DNA from 4 places in the Priestia sp. FSL R5-0597 genome. Region 3 is predicted to be linked to each of the others. Evidence: riboswitches for the same ligand, from Rfam matches in the RefSeq annotation. Region 3 holds a riboswitch; each other region holds the start of a gene.
What was found. A riboswitch is a leader RNA that binds a small molecule or an ion and turns the genes downstream of it on or off. The one in region 3 is predicted to bind thiamine pyrophosphate.

Region 1 (3,736 bases), 1.6 Mb from region 3:
TCCGAGTCATGCTTATGATGATTCAATATTTTTAATGATTGGCATTGGGTTTTTTGGAGCCTTTACCACTTTTTCAACGTTTAGTGTGGAAACCGTACAGTTAATTCGGGAAAAATCTTATCGGAAAATGTTGGCGTACGTGGGGATTTCAGCATTTGGAACAGTTGGTTTATTTACAGTCGGTTTACTGGCAGGAACGTTTTTATTATAAGTAAAGAGAACGTTTCTAGTAGGGAAAAACAAAAAGACGGAGAAGTAGAGAATGGATAGAAAAGCAGAAGTTTGGAAATACATTTTGTTGATTGTAGCTGTTGCAGGTCAGATCATTGGTTTTTTATTTTTATTTATAAATGTTGTGGCGGCATTTATTTTTTACGGTTTTTATATTCTAACTTTTATTATGTTACTCCTGCTGTTTATATGGGATCGGAAAAAGGAAAAAGACAAAGAAGAATTTGACGACTATACCGATTACTAACTATATAAAAAGCAGAATGATTCGGTGCGCCGGGCCTCTTAGTAAAGAAGCTTAAAAGATACATCTATAAAAGGAAGAGAGCCGTAAGAGCATAAAGAGATATTGTATTTACATCTAGTTGTGTTATAATTTTAAGTGCAAAAACAAAATCAATAAATAGCAATCACTAGGGGAGCTTTTTGAAGCTGAGACGGATGTATTTCGGACCCTTTGAACCTGATCTGGTTTGGACCAGCGTAGGGAAGTGGCGATCATGTTTACATAACGATGCATGCTAACCACTCTACGTTGTAGAGTGGTTTTTTGTATGTAATAAAGCCCTCTGCACAAGATGAAGTGATTGAAATTTCTCTTTATTCTGAATGGAAAGGTTTCGATCATGTGGATATTCCTAAATTTCATGTCATTACAACAGATAAGCAGCCAATCGAAGAGCTTCAAAAAATTTTAACGGCTATCGCGCCTTTTGCGGGCGCCATTCATATTAGAGAAAAAAAGAAAACAGCAAAGCAGATTCAATGTTTACTAGAAAGCCTACCATTTTGTCGCTCTAAAATTATTGTGAATGACCGAGTTGATGTAGCGCATGCTTTAAAAGCAAAAGGTGTACAGCTTGCCTATCATAGTTTAGACGTTTCGTTTGTTATAGACGCATTTCCTTCTCTTATTGTTGGAAAGTCAGTTCACTCTGTGGAAGAGGCTTTAGAAGCTGAAAAAGATGGTGCTCACTACATTTTATACGGACATATTTATTCAACACATTCAAAAAAAGAATTAAAAAGTCGAGGGATAGCGGCACTAAAAGAAGTAGTAGACGCTGTGCAGATACCGGTTATTGCCATTGGAGGAATTACACCTGTAAATGCCAAAGAGGTACTTCAAACAGGAGCACACGGTATAGCCGTGATGTCTGGTGTCATGCTTGCGCAAGATCCCCTGAAAGCGATTAAACAATATTCTCATATATGGACATCTGGAGGTGGAGAAAATGAAGCAGCATTATGATGTACTGTTAATCGGAGGAGGTATAATCAGCTCTTCTATCGCTTATCATTTGTCAAAACAAGGAGCGTCAGTAGCTATTCTTGAACGCAATCAAGTTGGTTGTGAAGCTTCAAGTGCAGCCGCTGGTATTTTAGGTGCTCAAGCTGAAATTGATGAAGAAGGTCCTCTTTTAGACCTTGCTATTAAGAGCAGAAGCATGTTTCCTGAACTGGTGAAGGAACTAAAAGAAAAAACGGCTATCGACGTAGAGCTCATTCAAAAAGGCTTATTAAAAGTCGCTGTAACAGAAGAAGATGCACACGTATTAAAGAAAAAAGCCGCTCAGCACCACCGGTGGGACAAAGATGTAAGATGGATCGATGTAAAAGAAGCGCGTTTGTTAGAACCCGGGCTCTCTCCAGACATATACGGAGCCATTACAATACCGGGAGACGGCCAGCTAGCTCCGGCTAAGTTAACACAAGCTCTTGCTCATGGAGCCTTGTATCACGGAGCAGATGTATTCGAATACTGTGACGTTCACTCTCTTATTATGGAAAATGAAACAGTAAAAGGGGTACAGACGTCCAAAGGCTCTTTTTATGGAGAAAAAGTAGTGATTGCAGCAGGCTCATGGGCTAAACGCTTTATTTCTTCTGAACATTTAGGCGAGGTGTTTCCTGTAAAAGGAGAGTGTATTGCTCTGCAAAGTCATAAGCCCCTGCTTTCTAAAACGATTTTTTTAGATGAAGGTTTTTACTTAGTCCCTAAGACTGGTGGAAGAATCGTAATCGGGGCAACTAAGCTGCAGCATGATTTTACTAAGACCGTTTCTGCACAAGGTATTCAATTTTTGCTGAATAAAGCTTCTGCGCTTCTGCCGGCCATTAAAGAAGCCACATTTGAAAAAGCATGGGCTGGTCTTCGTCCACAAACGAATGATGGCTGGCCTTATTTAGGAGAGCACCCTGAAATAGCGAATCTGCACATGGCTTTTGGCCACTACCGAAACGGTATTTTATTAAGCGCTGCAACTGGAAAAATTATGGCTGATGCTTTGTTAGGGAAAAAGCCAAATCATTCATTCTTTACATCATTTCAGCTAACGAGAGCAATGGAGGGAGTTCATTGAATCTAATTATTAACGGTAAGACCGTCACTGTCGGAGATGAAATTGAAACGGTCGAGCACTTGCTGCAGGCTCAGAGTCTGCATGAGCGAGTTGTAATTGTTGAATTAAACAAGAATATTTTGCAAAAAGAAGAACATAGCGATGCATGCTTAAAAGATGGAGATACATTAGAAGTTGTTTCATTTGTTGGAGGAGGATGAAGAGTATGTTAAAAATTGGACAGTATACATTTAATTCACGTTTATTATTAGGAACAGGGAAATTTCCGGACTTTACGACTCAGCGTCAAGCGGTAGAAGAGTCGGAAACAGAAATTTTAACATTTGCTGTTAGACGAATGGATATTTTTGATCAAAATCAGCCTAATTTATTAGAAGCACTTGATGTGAAGCGTTTCACTCTTTTGCCTAACACTGCTGGAGCAAAAAATGCAGAAGAGGCCGTACGTATTGCTAAATTAGCAAAGGCTTCTGGACTTTGTGACATGGTGAAAGTAGAAGTAATTGGATGTGATAAGACGCTGCTTCCTGATCCAGTTGAAACATTAAAAGCTAGTGAAGAACTGTTAAAAGAGGGCTTTACCGTTTTACCTTACACATCAGATGATGTTTTACTTGCGCGTCGTTTAGAGGAGTTAGGCGTACATGCCATTATGCCAGGAGCGTCGCCTATCGGTTCAGGTCAAGGTATTATTAATCCGTTGAACATGCGTTTTATCATTGAACAATCAACCGTTCCAGTAATTGTAGATGCAGGTATTGGAACGGCTTCAGACGCAGCTCAAGCTATGGAGCTAGGAGCAGATGGTGTGTTATTAAATACAGCTGTTTCAGGAGCAAAAGATCCTGTGAAAATGGCTCGTGCTATGAAGCTAGCGATTGAGGCAGGAAGAGCAGCATTTGAAGCAGGACGTATTGAAAAGAAACAATATGCAACGGCAAGCAGTCCAACAGAAGGGATGAGTATCGGTTGATTAATCGTTATTCCCGCCAAGAATTGTTTCAACCTATTGGAAAAGGCGGACAGCAGCAAATTCAAGAAAAGCATGTTCTGATTGTAGGAGCAGGTGCTCTTGGAACAGGGAACGCCGAGGCCCTTGCACGAGCGGGAGTAAAGAAAATAACGCTCATTGACCGCGATTA
Region 2 (3,736 bases), 400 kb from region 3:
TCACAGCACCCGCCTCCACTTGATCTAAGGAGATCCCTGCTTTTTTGTACTCTTTTTCTAGTAATAGCGTTAACCTTCGAACATCGATTTCAACCTCGTTTACCATAGGTGTTGTATAGATGGAACTTGCATACGTTACGCGACGATCAATAATTTGACAGCCTGGCAGCGTAAACTGATTTTGTTGATTTGCTATTAACAGTTTGCTTACAATCAGTTTTGTTGTGCTTGTTCCAATATCTAAACCTATGCTCGTGATCCATTTCTGTAGCATACGATCAATCCTTTATCTCGTTTGAATATGTTGACTATCATAAAACAGTTTTTTGAATATTTCACTAACTATGTTATCAAACCTGACACACTTTTGTGTAAACAAAGGTGACAAATAAGAAAAAAGACTAAATCTTGGCAGATTTAGTCTTTTTTCTTATGATGAGTGTGATTTAGTTACAATCATTCTTGATGCCGATGGAATTAACAATGAAAGAATGACTAAGCAGGCTATTAGTGACCCTACCATTGAAATACCGTTCATTGAAAAAGAATACCACAGAGCGGACATACCCTTTGGTGCGTACGATCCCCAGAAAATAATACCAGCAATAAAGTGCCAGAAATAACGTGCGAAGCTGCCGATAATAAGGGATAAAACAATTAAAACAAAAGCTTTTGATCTGTTATTGGTAGCTAAATTTGTTTTAATAGATTGTGAAAAAATACCTCCAAAACCTATAAAAGCAAAAGCTACAATATATTCAATAAATGTTTGTAGCGCTGTTAAAATATAAGCTGTTCCTGTGGCTAACTGCAAAAGCCCCCATAATAGACCAGATAGAGCCCCGCCTTTTACTCCCCAGCGAAAGCACATAATAAAAATGGGCACCATGGAGAACGAAATGCTCACAGCCGTCGCAATTTTAATTGAAGGCAAAAGGTCAAGTAGAAGTGCCAATGCTGCAAAAATAGCTATTTCAATTTTAGCCTGTAAAGGTAATGCTTTATTCACGTTTCTCACTCCTGTTTTTGAATCATTCATATCAAACGGTTTACACAGGAGTAAGCAAATATATGCTACTATTCCCACATTCCTACGCTAGCGTTAACTAACAGGTTCGAAGGGTCTGAACATTTCGTTCACTCTCAGCACGGCGGCTCCCCCTGTGGTACGTTTGGATATTTATGTAGTATAAAGACAATGTTTATTATACCATACGTAACAAAATAGATTCGAGAGATTTCAAAGATGTTTCTATTTTCTGAATCTATTTTTTATAATGACAATCGTTTTAGTATTTGTTATACTTCTTTTATGTCAATTGAATATAAAAAACCCTCATCCTAATCGATGAGGTAGAGGTCGCAGTTTTTAATAGTAAAGTAACGGAAATGCAGAGAACATTGAGGATGTTGCTTGAAAGGAAAAATTGCCGAAGTTTAAATCACTTCTCGGTTGATTTAAGCTGGGGCTGTCTCCGAACAGGAACAGAACTGTCACATCATGCGAGTGATGTGAAGAGCTATCTTCACGGAAGGTTGACGCGGTTTTCAGATTTAAAAGCGCGCACATATACTGCGGGCTTTTTTTATGTTATCCCGTCTCTTTCCGTACATTCGAAAGGAGTATTTATCTATGCAAGAGCAGCAAGAATTAAAACGTGGGTTGAAATCTCGCCACTTAACGATGATTTCATTAGGAGGAGCCATCGGAACCGGCTTATTCCTAGCAAGTGGTGGAGCAATTCACACAGCAGGACCTGGGGGAGCGCTTTTAGCTTACGCTATTATTGGCGTAATGGTTTACTTTTTGATGACCAGTCTAGCAGAGCTCGCAGCTTATATGCCTGAAGCTGGTTCATTTAGTACGTATGCGTCTCGTTTTGTAGATCCATCCTTTGGTTTCGCTCTCGGCTGGAACTACTGGTATAACTGGGCTATTACGATTGCAGCTGAATTATCTGCTGGAGCCCTTATTATGAAATTTTGGTTCCCGAACTCTTCTTCTATTTTATGGAGTGCCCTGTTTTTATTAATTATGTTTGGGCTTAACTACCTTTCTGTAAAAGGATTTGGTGAATCTGAATTTTGGTTTTCGTTAATTAAAGTAGTAACGGTTATTATCTTTTTAGTTATTGGTATTATGATGATTTTTGGTATCTTTAACAATGAAGCACCAGGTTTTAAAAACTTCACGCTTGGTGATGGACCGATTCACGGTGGATTCTTCACTGTACTAGGTATCTTTATGGCAGCTGGTTTTTCATTCCAAGGAACAGAGTTGCTTGGAGTCGCAGCTGGAGAAAGTGAAGATCCGGAAAAAACGGTTCCTCGCGCAGTTAAACAAGTCTTCTGGCGCATCTTGTTATTTTATATTTTAGCTATTTTTGTTATTGGAATGCTTATTCCATACACAGCGAATTCATTAGCAAGTGATGACGTGCGAGTAAGTCCGTTTACTTTAATATTCGAACGAGCAGGTCTGGCGTTTGCAGCATCAGCGATTAATGCCGTTATTTTAACAGCTGTTTTATCTGCTGGTAACTCAGGTATGTATGCTTCTACGCGTATGCTGTGGAACTTAGCCAAAGATGGAAAAGCACCAAGGTTCTTAGCAAAAGTGAATAAACGAGGCGTTCCAGTTAATGCCTTAATCGCAACGGCACTTGTCGGTACACTTGCATTTGGTGCTTCATTTTTTGGAGACGGTGCGGTATATACGTGGTTACTTAACGCTTCTGGTATGTCTGGTTTTATTGCTTGGTTAGGAATTGCGATCAGCCACTATCGTTTTAGAAGAGCATTTGTTGCTCAAGGTCATGATTTGAGTGAACTTCCATATCATGCAAAACTTTTCCCATTTGGCCCTATCTTTGCCTTTATTTTATGTGCCGTTGTTATTTTAGGCCAAAACTATTCGGCGTTTATGGGTGACTCAATTGACTGGTACGGTGTACTTGTTTCTTATATCGGACTTCCTTTATTCTTAATTGTTTGGTTAGGATACAAATGGACGAAAAAGTCGAAGCTTATCCCGTTAAAAGAATGTCAAGTAACAGTGAAAAAATACGAATAAAAAAAGCGCTCTATTCTTTTGAATAGAGCGCTTTTTTTATATGAGCTGATCGGCAAAATGAAGAGATATATAAGCGGGTTGGTTTTTCATAACAAGCATATAACCTTTGAGGGGACGGTTATAGTAATCAGCAGCTTCGATATAATAAATACGCTGAATTAACCTGCTTAAATGAGTTGCAAAAGATGGAAGTTGGTGATTAGGAATGGTTTGGATGTAGTCTATGATTTCTTGTTTAGTTTGAAGGCCTGAACGGGTACATTCTAACAGATGAAAAAGCGGATCTGCTGCTATAGTAGATAGTTCAGAATTGTGTTTGATTCTATTCAGCTGGATATGCAGTTCTTTTTGGGACCATCTTTTCGGCACAGCTCTTAGATGTTGATATTGAAAATGTGTACTCATGATAGCTAACACCTTTCGTATTAAAATAATAAAACAACTTATTATTTTAATAACCTTTACACATGAAACTAAAACGTTACAATGTGTAAAGGTGTCATACATCTTATAAAATAAGCTGATAAAAAAGTACATCTTGCCACTGATCAAATTTCCAGCCCACTTCTTTAAACTCTCCGCAAAATGTAAAATTAAATTGCTCATGCATTTTGATACTGATATCATTCCCTTTTGTAATTCCTGAAATGACAACGTGATGGT
Region 3 (3,736 bases):
CATCGATGAAGGCGAGTTTTCTCATAAAAATGCAGAGCAACTTGCAGTAATTTTAGAAGGGTTGTTTGTTGGAATGAGCCGCATGTCTCGAAAAACGAGTACGGAAAATGCCCTGCAGCTTTACCATTCAGCAATCGATGTATTTTTAAACGGAATTATAGCAAGGTCTTCTTAAATAAGCGGGGATGCTTATTGCGGCAATGAGTAATCCCTCATTATTTTGTATTTTTATAGACCGAACGTTCAGTATTTTTGTAATCAGGAGGTTTATATGTCATTATTGTTAAGAAATCGGGCGGCGATTTTGCTGCTCATGCTAAATATTTTTATTATCTTTACGGGAATCGGTCTCGTTATTCCAATTATGCCAACCTATATGACGGAGCTTCATATCAACGGCAGCGTGATGGGGCTTTTAGTAGCGGTGTTTTCACTAACTCAATTTCTGTTTTCGCCTTTGGCGGGGCGATTATCAGATTCGTTAGGGAGAAAGAAAATTATTGTAGCGGGAATGATTGTTTTTGCCCTGTCTGAATGGTTCTTTGGTTCAGTGAGTACACCTCTTTTATTATTTGTATCCAGAATGCTAGGTGGGGTCGGGGCCGCGCTTATTATGCCTGCTGTTATGGCCTATACAGCGGACGTGACGTCTGCTAAAGAACGCGCTAAAGGAATGGGCTATGTGACGGCAGCGATTACAACAGGATTTATTATCGGGCCCGGTATTGGAGGCTTTTTAGCTGAATACGGCATGCGCGTGCCATTTTACATGGCCGCAGTAGCAGGAGGCTTGGCTGCAGTGATTACGCTTTTTGTTTTGCCGGAGTCTCGTCCTGTACAAGGTCATGCTGTTTCAAACAATGAGAATCCAAAAGAAGATCGGCTGCTACTGCAGCTTATGAATTCCTACAAAGAACCTTATTTTTTAAGTTTAATTATCGTTTTTGTGACATCGTTTGGATTATCCAATTATGAAACGATCTTTTCACTATTTGTTGATCATAAATTTAGCTTTACGCCAAAAGATATTGCGTTTGTTATTACGTTTGGCTCTATTGCAGGGGCTGTTGTGCAGGTTACGATTTTTGGCTGGATTTTAAATAAATTCGGTGAAAAAAGAGTGATTTCGTTTTGCTTGATGATGACGGGACTTTTTGTTTTACTTACGCTATTTGTGCACACGTACTGGCTTATTATTGTTGTAACATTTATCGTCTTTTTAGCAACAGATATTTTACGTCCGGCAATCAGCACGCAAATGTCGATGATGGCACAAGACGACCAAGGGTATGTAGCCGGACTAAATTCTGCTTATACAAGTCTTGGGAATATTATTGGACCCGTTGTCGCAGGCTTTCTCTTTGATATAAACATTAATTATCCGTACGTATCAGCTGCACTTGTACTGCTGCTTTGTTTTCTTTTATCTTTAAGAGCAGGAAAGGACCGAAAAACAGCTGTGAGAAATCAAGCGATTCAAGAGAAATGATAGAATTTTTAGGGGATAGAAGACCTCCAGTAGTTTACTGGAGGTCTTTTAATGATGCTTTTAGTAAAGCTGTAAGATTTACAACACCACTCAGCCTATAGCGAAGCTTTATTTTATGGGCAAAACAGTGAAATGGTTGCAAATAAAAAAGGTTAATAGTAAACTTTAAACGTAACAAGAATAGTATGGGAGCTTGCGCGGGGCAGGCTGAGAGTACAGGGGCGCCTGTTGACCATTTGAACCTGTTGGATAATGCCAGCGCAGGGAATGTGAGTACATACCAAAGCACTTTGCGCATGCAAGGTGCTTTTTTGTCTTTTTTTTGCAGTGTTAAAACTAAATGAAAAGAGTGAGAGAACATGGATATTAGTAAAATTTCAGCTCAATTAGAAAAAGTAAGAGATACAAGTCCGCTTGTTCATAATATTACGAATGTTGTGGTAACCAATTTTACAGCAAATGGACTGCTTGCCCTAGGAGCGTCACCTGTTATGGCTTATGCGAAGGAAGAAGTGGCTGACATGGCTCGAATCGCCGGAGCGCTTGTCTTAAATATGGGTACACTGACGGCTCAAGAAGTAGAAGCGATGAGAATAGCAGGAAAATCAGCAAATGAAAACGGCGTGCCGGTTATTTTCGATCCTGTAGGAGCCGGAGCGACACCGTTTCGTACAGAAGTGGCACGTCAGCTTGTAGAAGAATTAAATATTGCCGTTATTCGCGGTAACGCTGCTGAAGTTGCGAATGTAGTAGGCGAGTCATGGCTCATTAAAGGCGTTGATTCATTAGAAGGGCAAGGAGACGTCATTGAACTTGCTGAGAAAGCAGCGAACAAATTAGATACAGTGATTGTTATTACGGGGAAACAAGATGTGATCACCGATGGAAACACAACGTATACAGTAGACAACGGTCACCCGTTATTTACGAAGGTGACGGGTACTGGATGTCTGCTGACATCAATTATAGGAGCTTTCGCGGCTGTAGAAAAAGAATATGTCGAGGCAAGCGTTGCTGCTTTAAGTTTTTACGGAGTGGCAGGTGAAATCGCCGCAGCGAAAAAAGGTGAAGAAGGGCCGGGGAGCTTTCAAATTGAGCTGTTAAATCAGCTTCATCTTTTATCTGGACAGGATATTGAATCATATGCAAGAGTACATCAACGTTAAAAGGAGCGGGAAAATGACAAACGAAGAAATTAAAAAGCTGCTGCAAGTTTATTTTATAATGGGCAGCAATAACTGTACAAAAGATCCGAAAGAAGTGTTGAAAGAAGCAATTGAAGGCGGCGTTACCGTGTTTCAATTCCGTGAAAAAGGCGAAGGTGCACTAAAAGGAGAAGCGAAATATCAGCTGGCGAAGGAACTTCAGCAAATTTGTCAGCAGTACAACGTTCCTTTTGTTGTGAATGATGACCTTGACTTAGCGATCCGTTTACAAGCGGATGGCGTTCATATTGGACAAGAAGATGAAAAAGCTCATATTGTTCGAGAAAAAATAGGAAAAGGAATTGTGGGCGTCTCTGTTCATAATATACAAGAGCTGCAGCAAGCCATAAAAGACGGAGCGGATTATGTAGGAATGGGACCTGTTTTTCCTACTTCTACAAAAAAAGACGCAAAAGCAGTGCAAGGTACAAAATTAATTGAAGAAGTGCGAAACCAGAATATTGACTTTCCAATTGTAGGAATCGGTGGCATCACGCCTGAAAATGCCAAACAAGTAGTAGAAGCAGGTGCAGATGGTGTTTCTATTATTACCGCGATTAGCTTAGCAGCGTCTCCAAAAGAAAAAGCAGCTCAATTGAAAGAAGCGGTAGGAAAATAAAAAAAGCGCACAGTGTGCGCTTTTTTATTATAGCTGAACGGTTTGAGGAGTTTCTTCGCCTTCATTCATAAAGCGAATTTCGTTTGGTGTAATTTCCAGAACAACATACTCAGGGTCATTTGGACCGTCAAACCATTCTTTCATGTGATCGTTCCATATACGTCCTTTTAATTGATCACCGGTACGAAGAACAGCTGTCCCGGATAATTCTAAGTATTGATCGCCATATCCTTCGCCGCTGTAGCCTAATAGTACGTGCACGTTCGGATTGGCTTCGATTTCTTCTGCCTTATGTGTATTGATATTTGTTGGTGTGTAAAGAGCGATACCATCTTCATCGCTGAAAAATGTCATATAGCGAGAGTGGGGTTTGTTGTTTACAACTGTGGCTAATGTTCCTACACGATTTCCTTCTAATACTTC
Region 4 (3,736 bases), 1.3 Mb from region 3:
GGCTACTAATTCAGCTAATGTTCCACTTTGACCAACGTGCAGCATATAGTGCGTGTATGCAAGCGTTGTAGGAGATGGCTGCGCTTTTTCTAATTCTTTTTCGCTGATTTCAAATTTCTTGGCATACTCACGGTGCAGACTCATTTCTTCGTTTAATGTAGAATCTAAAAGGGCTGCAAATTTCCCCATCGTTTGAAGATCGGTAGCTTTCATGGCTCCAATCGCAAATAATTTGGCATAATCAATTAGGTAAAGGTAATCTTGAATCATGTAGAAGCGAAACTTCTCCTTTTCAAGCGTTCCATCTCCCATCCCCTGTACGAAGGGATGATTATGATTTTGACGCCAAATAGGCTGCAGCTTTTCGTATAATCGTTCACTAAATTTCATGATGATCACTCCTTATGCGTATGCAGCCACGTATAAATGAACTGCACTATCACTTTTGTATATTGAACAAGCTGATTAATATCTAATTGTTCGTTCACAGCATGTGCATTTGCTAAATTTCCCGGACCGTAAATAGCGGCGGGAATTCCCGCATCAGCTAGCCATCCCCCGTCTGTTACGCTAGTTGACACATCAATTGGAGGCTTTTTACCTTCCATTTGTTCATGAGTATTTGCAAGCAGCTGCACTCCTGCATGATTTTCATCAATTTCTAATGACGGAAAGATTTCTCCTCTGTCTTCAATCATTGATGTGCCTCCCCATTCAAAGGTTGGCAGATTATCTTTTAACCATGGATCTGCTTTTGCAATAGCTATAATATATTCTTCCACTTCTTTTGATACTTGGTCGTACGATTCATTAGGATAATAGTGAACGGTGATCCACAGCCTGCATTCATCTGCAATAAAAGCAGCATGTCTTCCGCCTTCGATTACTGCTGGATTAATCGTATTTGTCCCTGGCAAAAATCCTGGATAGCTCTTTGTAACAGCCCAGTGACGCTCCAATTCTTGTAGCCCTCCGATCACTTTTGCCATCTTTTCAATAGCGCTTGCGGCTAACAGCCCTCCTCCAGCATGAATCATACTTCGGCGTGTACCGTCATGATAGGTTTTACTGCTTTTTATCGTAATCCATCCCGTGATCACTCCGCCTTGACCTTGAATATGTAAATCACTTGTATCGACTACAAGCGCAAAATCAGCTGTATACCCTTTCTGACAGCATTGCAGCGTACCTGCCTCTCCTACTTCTTCTCCTACAACGGATTCAAAAATCAAGTCTCCTGGCAGCTCGATTCCTGCTTCTGTTAAAAGCTGAACTGCAAATAATGCTCCCGCCAAACCGCCTTTCATATCAGCAACTCCGCGTCCAATTATCATATTGTCTTTCACAACAGCTTCAAACGGATTGGTTTCCCAATTTTCATTTTCTTGTACCTCAGCAACATCCATATGGCCGTTAATAATCAAGCTTTGATAGTCAGCCGATTTTTGTCCTTTTAACGTTCCCACTACGATAGGGTCGTTAGAATATAAGTCCCACATATCAATGGAAAAACCGCAGTTTTTAAGAAAATCCGCTACGTACAGCTGCGCTTCATGAGAATTTCGTGCAGGAGGCGCTAGCGTTTTATACGAAACAAGCGTTGTTAATAACTGGATTAACTCTCCTTTGCGCTCCTCTACCTGTTTGACAAGCAAATCAATTGTTTCTTTCATGTATGACACCTTCCTTTACGCATAAAAAAACACTTCTTTCGCAGGAAAGAAGTGTTTTTGTTTATGTACACAAAATTATTATAACGAGTTCGTAAGGAAATCCCATACAAAACATCCATTACAATACCTCTTTCCTACGCTAGTATTACCTAGTTCAGGTTATAAGGGTTAAGACTTATCGTCTCTCTCAGCTTCGAAAGCACCCCTAGTGGTGTTGTATCTCTATGAAATTAATCTATTATCATATGTTTACCTGTAATAGTTTTATCATAGTAAAGCGTTTTATTCAATAGAAAGGTTCATGATATGGTAATGAAAATAGTTTCCTTTTTAGTAGTAAAAGAAAAAGCACACACCTTTTTCATGCAGTGTGTGCTCTTTCTTTTTGTGACATTACTAGTTAGCTATTGGCTTCTTTAAAAATACACCGTTTTTTCCTTCAGACAGTAATAAGCTCAAGCTTTTGCCCCGGTCTCACTAATGAAAGCAGCTCATGATCTTCTTCTATTACATACCCAATCACATTCACATTAGCATTTGCAGACAAATTCCTTTTAGCTATTTGAACCTCTCCTCTGTAACGTCCGTAGCCATCATTGTCCATTGTAATTGCTCCGATTCTGCGTTCTACTGTATGAAATGGCAGCACTGGTTTTACAGATCGTGTATCAACCAAACGCAGAACGTCTCTTGATACATCCGGACGCACGCTGTACGTTCCCTGTATATGAGGTGAACGAATGCGTAGCGGAATAATGCGGTTTTCTTGATATTGAACTAAACGTTTTAATAAATTTGAACTGGCGTATGGATCTCCAATATAAACCTCCGTTACTCCGCATCCGTATAAATCTACTGCAGAGGTAAAAGGACATTTATTACGGTCTTTTTCTCTAGTAGGAAGTCCTTGATAAATAGGTCCTCTCTTTTCGCCTTCCCCGGGAATATAAGCACAAACTGGAATACGAAGTTCATTAAATAAATCTGTTTGCTGTTGAAAAAACGTTTCTTCAAGCCCTGTTTCAGGCCGCGGATAAAAATTATGCCAAGCAAGCAGCTGATGATGATGAAGGCCTGCAGATAATAGCGCTTCTATTTCTAGTTTTGACACTGTACTTGCATTAAGGGCAATATAAAACTCATCCGCAAGTAAAATCGTTTCTTCTACGCTAAAGCCATCGTCTAGTCTAATACCTGATACGCCAAGTGAAGATAGAGTCATAAGGCTTTCGATACCTAAATGAACCGGTGTATGCTTAGATACATCTGCATACACGCTTATTCCACAATCTCTAGCCACATGAAGCAATTCTTTTGCCCGTTCAGCCAAATCTCCTTTTTCCTCTGGAATGTGAAGTGAAGTGAATGCGCGTGTAACGCCGCATTCACTCGCTTCTACTAATCTTTGTTTGGCATCTCTATCGTTCAAATAAAATGAAATGCCAATCATTCAAACTCCCTCGCCATTTCATCGTTAAATCCAAAGAAATAGGTACAAATAAAGCCTGCTGCGTAAGCAATAACTAATCCAAGTAAATAAAGAAGAATTTGATGCGCATGAACTAAAAACGTAAGCGGCAAACCCGATACTCCCACTGCTACAGTTGCAATATGGAAGTGCGCCTGAAACGCTCCGCCGATTCCAGCTCCAAGACAAGCGGTTAAAAATGGACGCCCTAAAGGAAGTGTGACTCCAAAAATAAGCGGCTCTCCGATTCCCAGCAGCCCTGAAGGAAGTGCGCCTCCAATTGCTCGCTTTAAGCGTTTTTTCTTTGTTTTGATATAAATAGCAAAAGCTGCACCAACCTGACCGGCTCCGCCCATTGCTAGTATAGGAAGAAGCGGATCATCTCCAATCGAATTAATAAGCTCTAAATGGACCGGAGTAAGACCTTGATGCAGTCCTGTAATAACGAGCGGCAAAAACGTTGCCCCTAAAACAAAGCCTGCTACAACTCCTCCAACCTCTAAAACTCCTAAAAGACCTTTTGTGATTCCATCTGAAATGAAGCCGCCGATTGGCATGAATACCACATACGTAATAATTCCTGTAATTAACACCG

Region 1: another riboswitch for thiamine pyrophosphate. It lies ahead of MKX72_RS02800 (thiamine phosphate synthase); the one in region 3 lies ahead of thiM (hydroxyethylthiazole kinase).
Region 2: another riboswitch for thiamine pyrophosphate. It lies ahead of thiT (energy-coupled thiamine transporter ThiT); the one in region 3 lies ahead of thiM (hydroxyethylthiazole kinase).
Region 4: another riboswitch for thiamine pyrophosphate. It lies ahead of MKX72_RS04510 (acetylornithine deacetylase); the one in region 3 lies ahead of thiM (hydroxyethylthiazole kinase).

The regions. Positions count from the first base shown of each region.
Region 1 covers NZ_JBBOUZ010000001.1:525,589-529,324, forward strand. The annotation lists gene crcB (fluoride efflux transporter CrcB) at 1-211, shown strand, start outside; gene MKX72_RS02795 (hypothetical protein) at 263-478, shown strand; TPP riboswitch at 637-738, shown strand; gene MKX72_RS02800 (thiamine phosphate synthase) at 860-1,483, shown strand; gene thiO (glycine oxidase ThiO) at 1,467-2,594, shown strand; gene thiS (sulfur carrier protein ThiS) at 2,591-2,794, shown strand; gene MKX72_RS02815 (thiazole synthase) at 2,800-3,567, shown strand; gene MKX72_RS02820 (thiazole biosynthesis adenylyltransferase ThiF) at 3,564-3,736, shown strand, end outside.
Region 2 covers NZ_JBBOUZ010000001.1:2,517,820-2,521,555, forward strand. The annotation lists gene MKX72_RS12800 (ethanolamine ammonia-lyase reactivating factor EutA) at 1-274, opposite strand, end outside; gene thiT (energy-coupled thiamine transporter ThiT) at 431-1,039, opposite strand; TPP riboswitch at 1,072-1,172, opposite strand; lysine riboswitch at 1,347-1,531, shown strand; gene MKX72_RS12810 (amino acid permease) at 1,634-3,073, shown strand; gene MKX72_RS12815 (hypothetical protein) at 3,110-3,478, opposite strand; gene MKX72_RS12820 (GNAT family N-acetyltransferase) at 3,582-3,736, opposite strand, start outside.
Region 3 covers NZ_JBBOUZ010000001.1:2,120,294-2,124,029, forward strand. The annotation lists gene MKX72_RS10795 (TetR/AcrR family transcriptional regulator) at 1-175, shown strand, start outside; gene MKX72_RS10800 (MFS transporter) at 272-1,489, shown strand; TPP riboswitch at 1,665-1,773, shown strand; gene thiM (hydroxyethylthiazole kinase) at 1,849-2,655, shown strand; gene thiE (thiamine phosphate synthase) at 2,669-3,313, shown strand; gene MKX72_RS10815 (pyridoxamine 5'-phosphate oxidase family protein) at 3,341-3,736, opposite strand, start outside.
Region 4 covers NZ_JBBOUZ010000001.1:867,639-871,374, reverse strand. The annotation lists gene tenA (thiaminase II) at 1-390, opposite strand, end outside; gene MKX72_RS04510 (acetylornithine deacetylase) at 396-1,673, opposite strand; TPP riboswitch at 1,788-1,890, opposite strand; gene MKX72_RS04505 (MupG family TIM beta-alpha barrel fold protein) at 2,113-3,123, opposite strand; gene MKX72_RS04500 (PTS transporter subunit EIIC) at 3,120-3,736, opposite strand, start outside.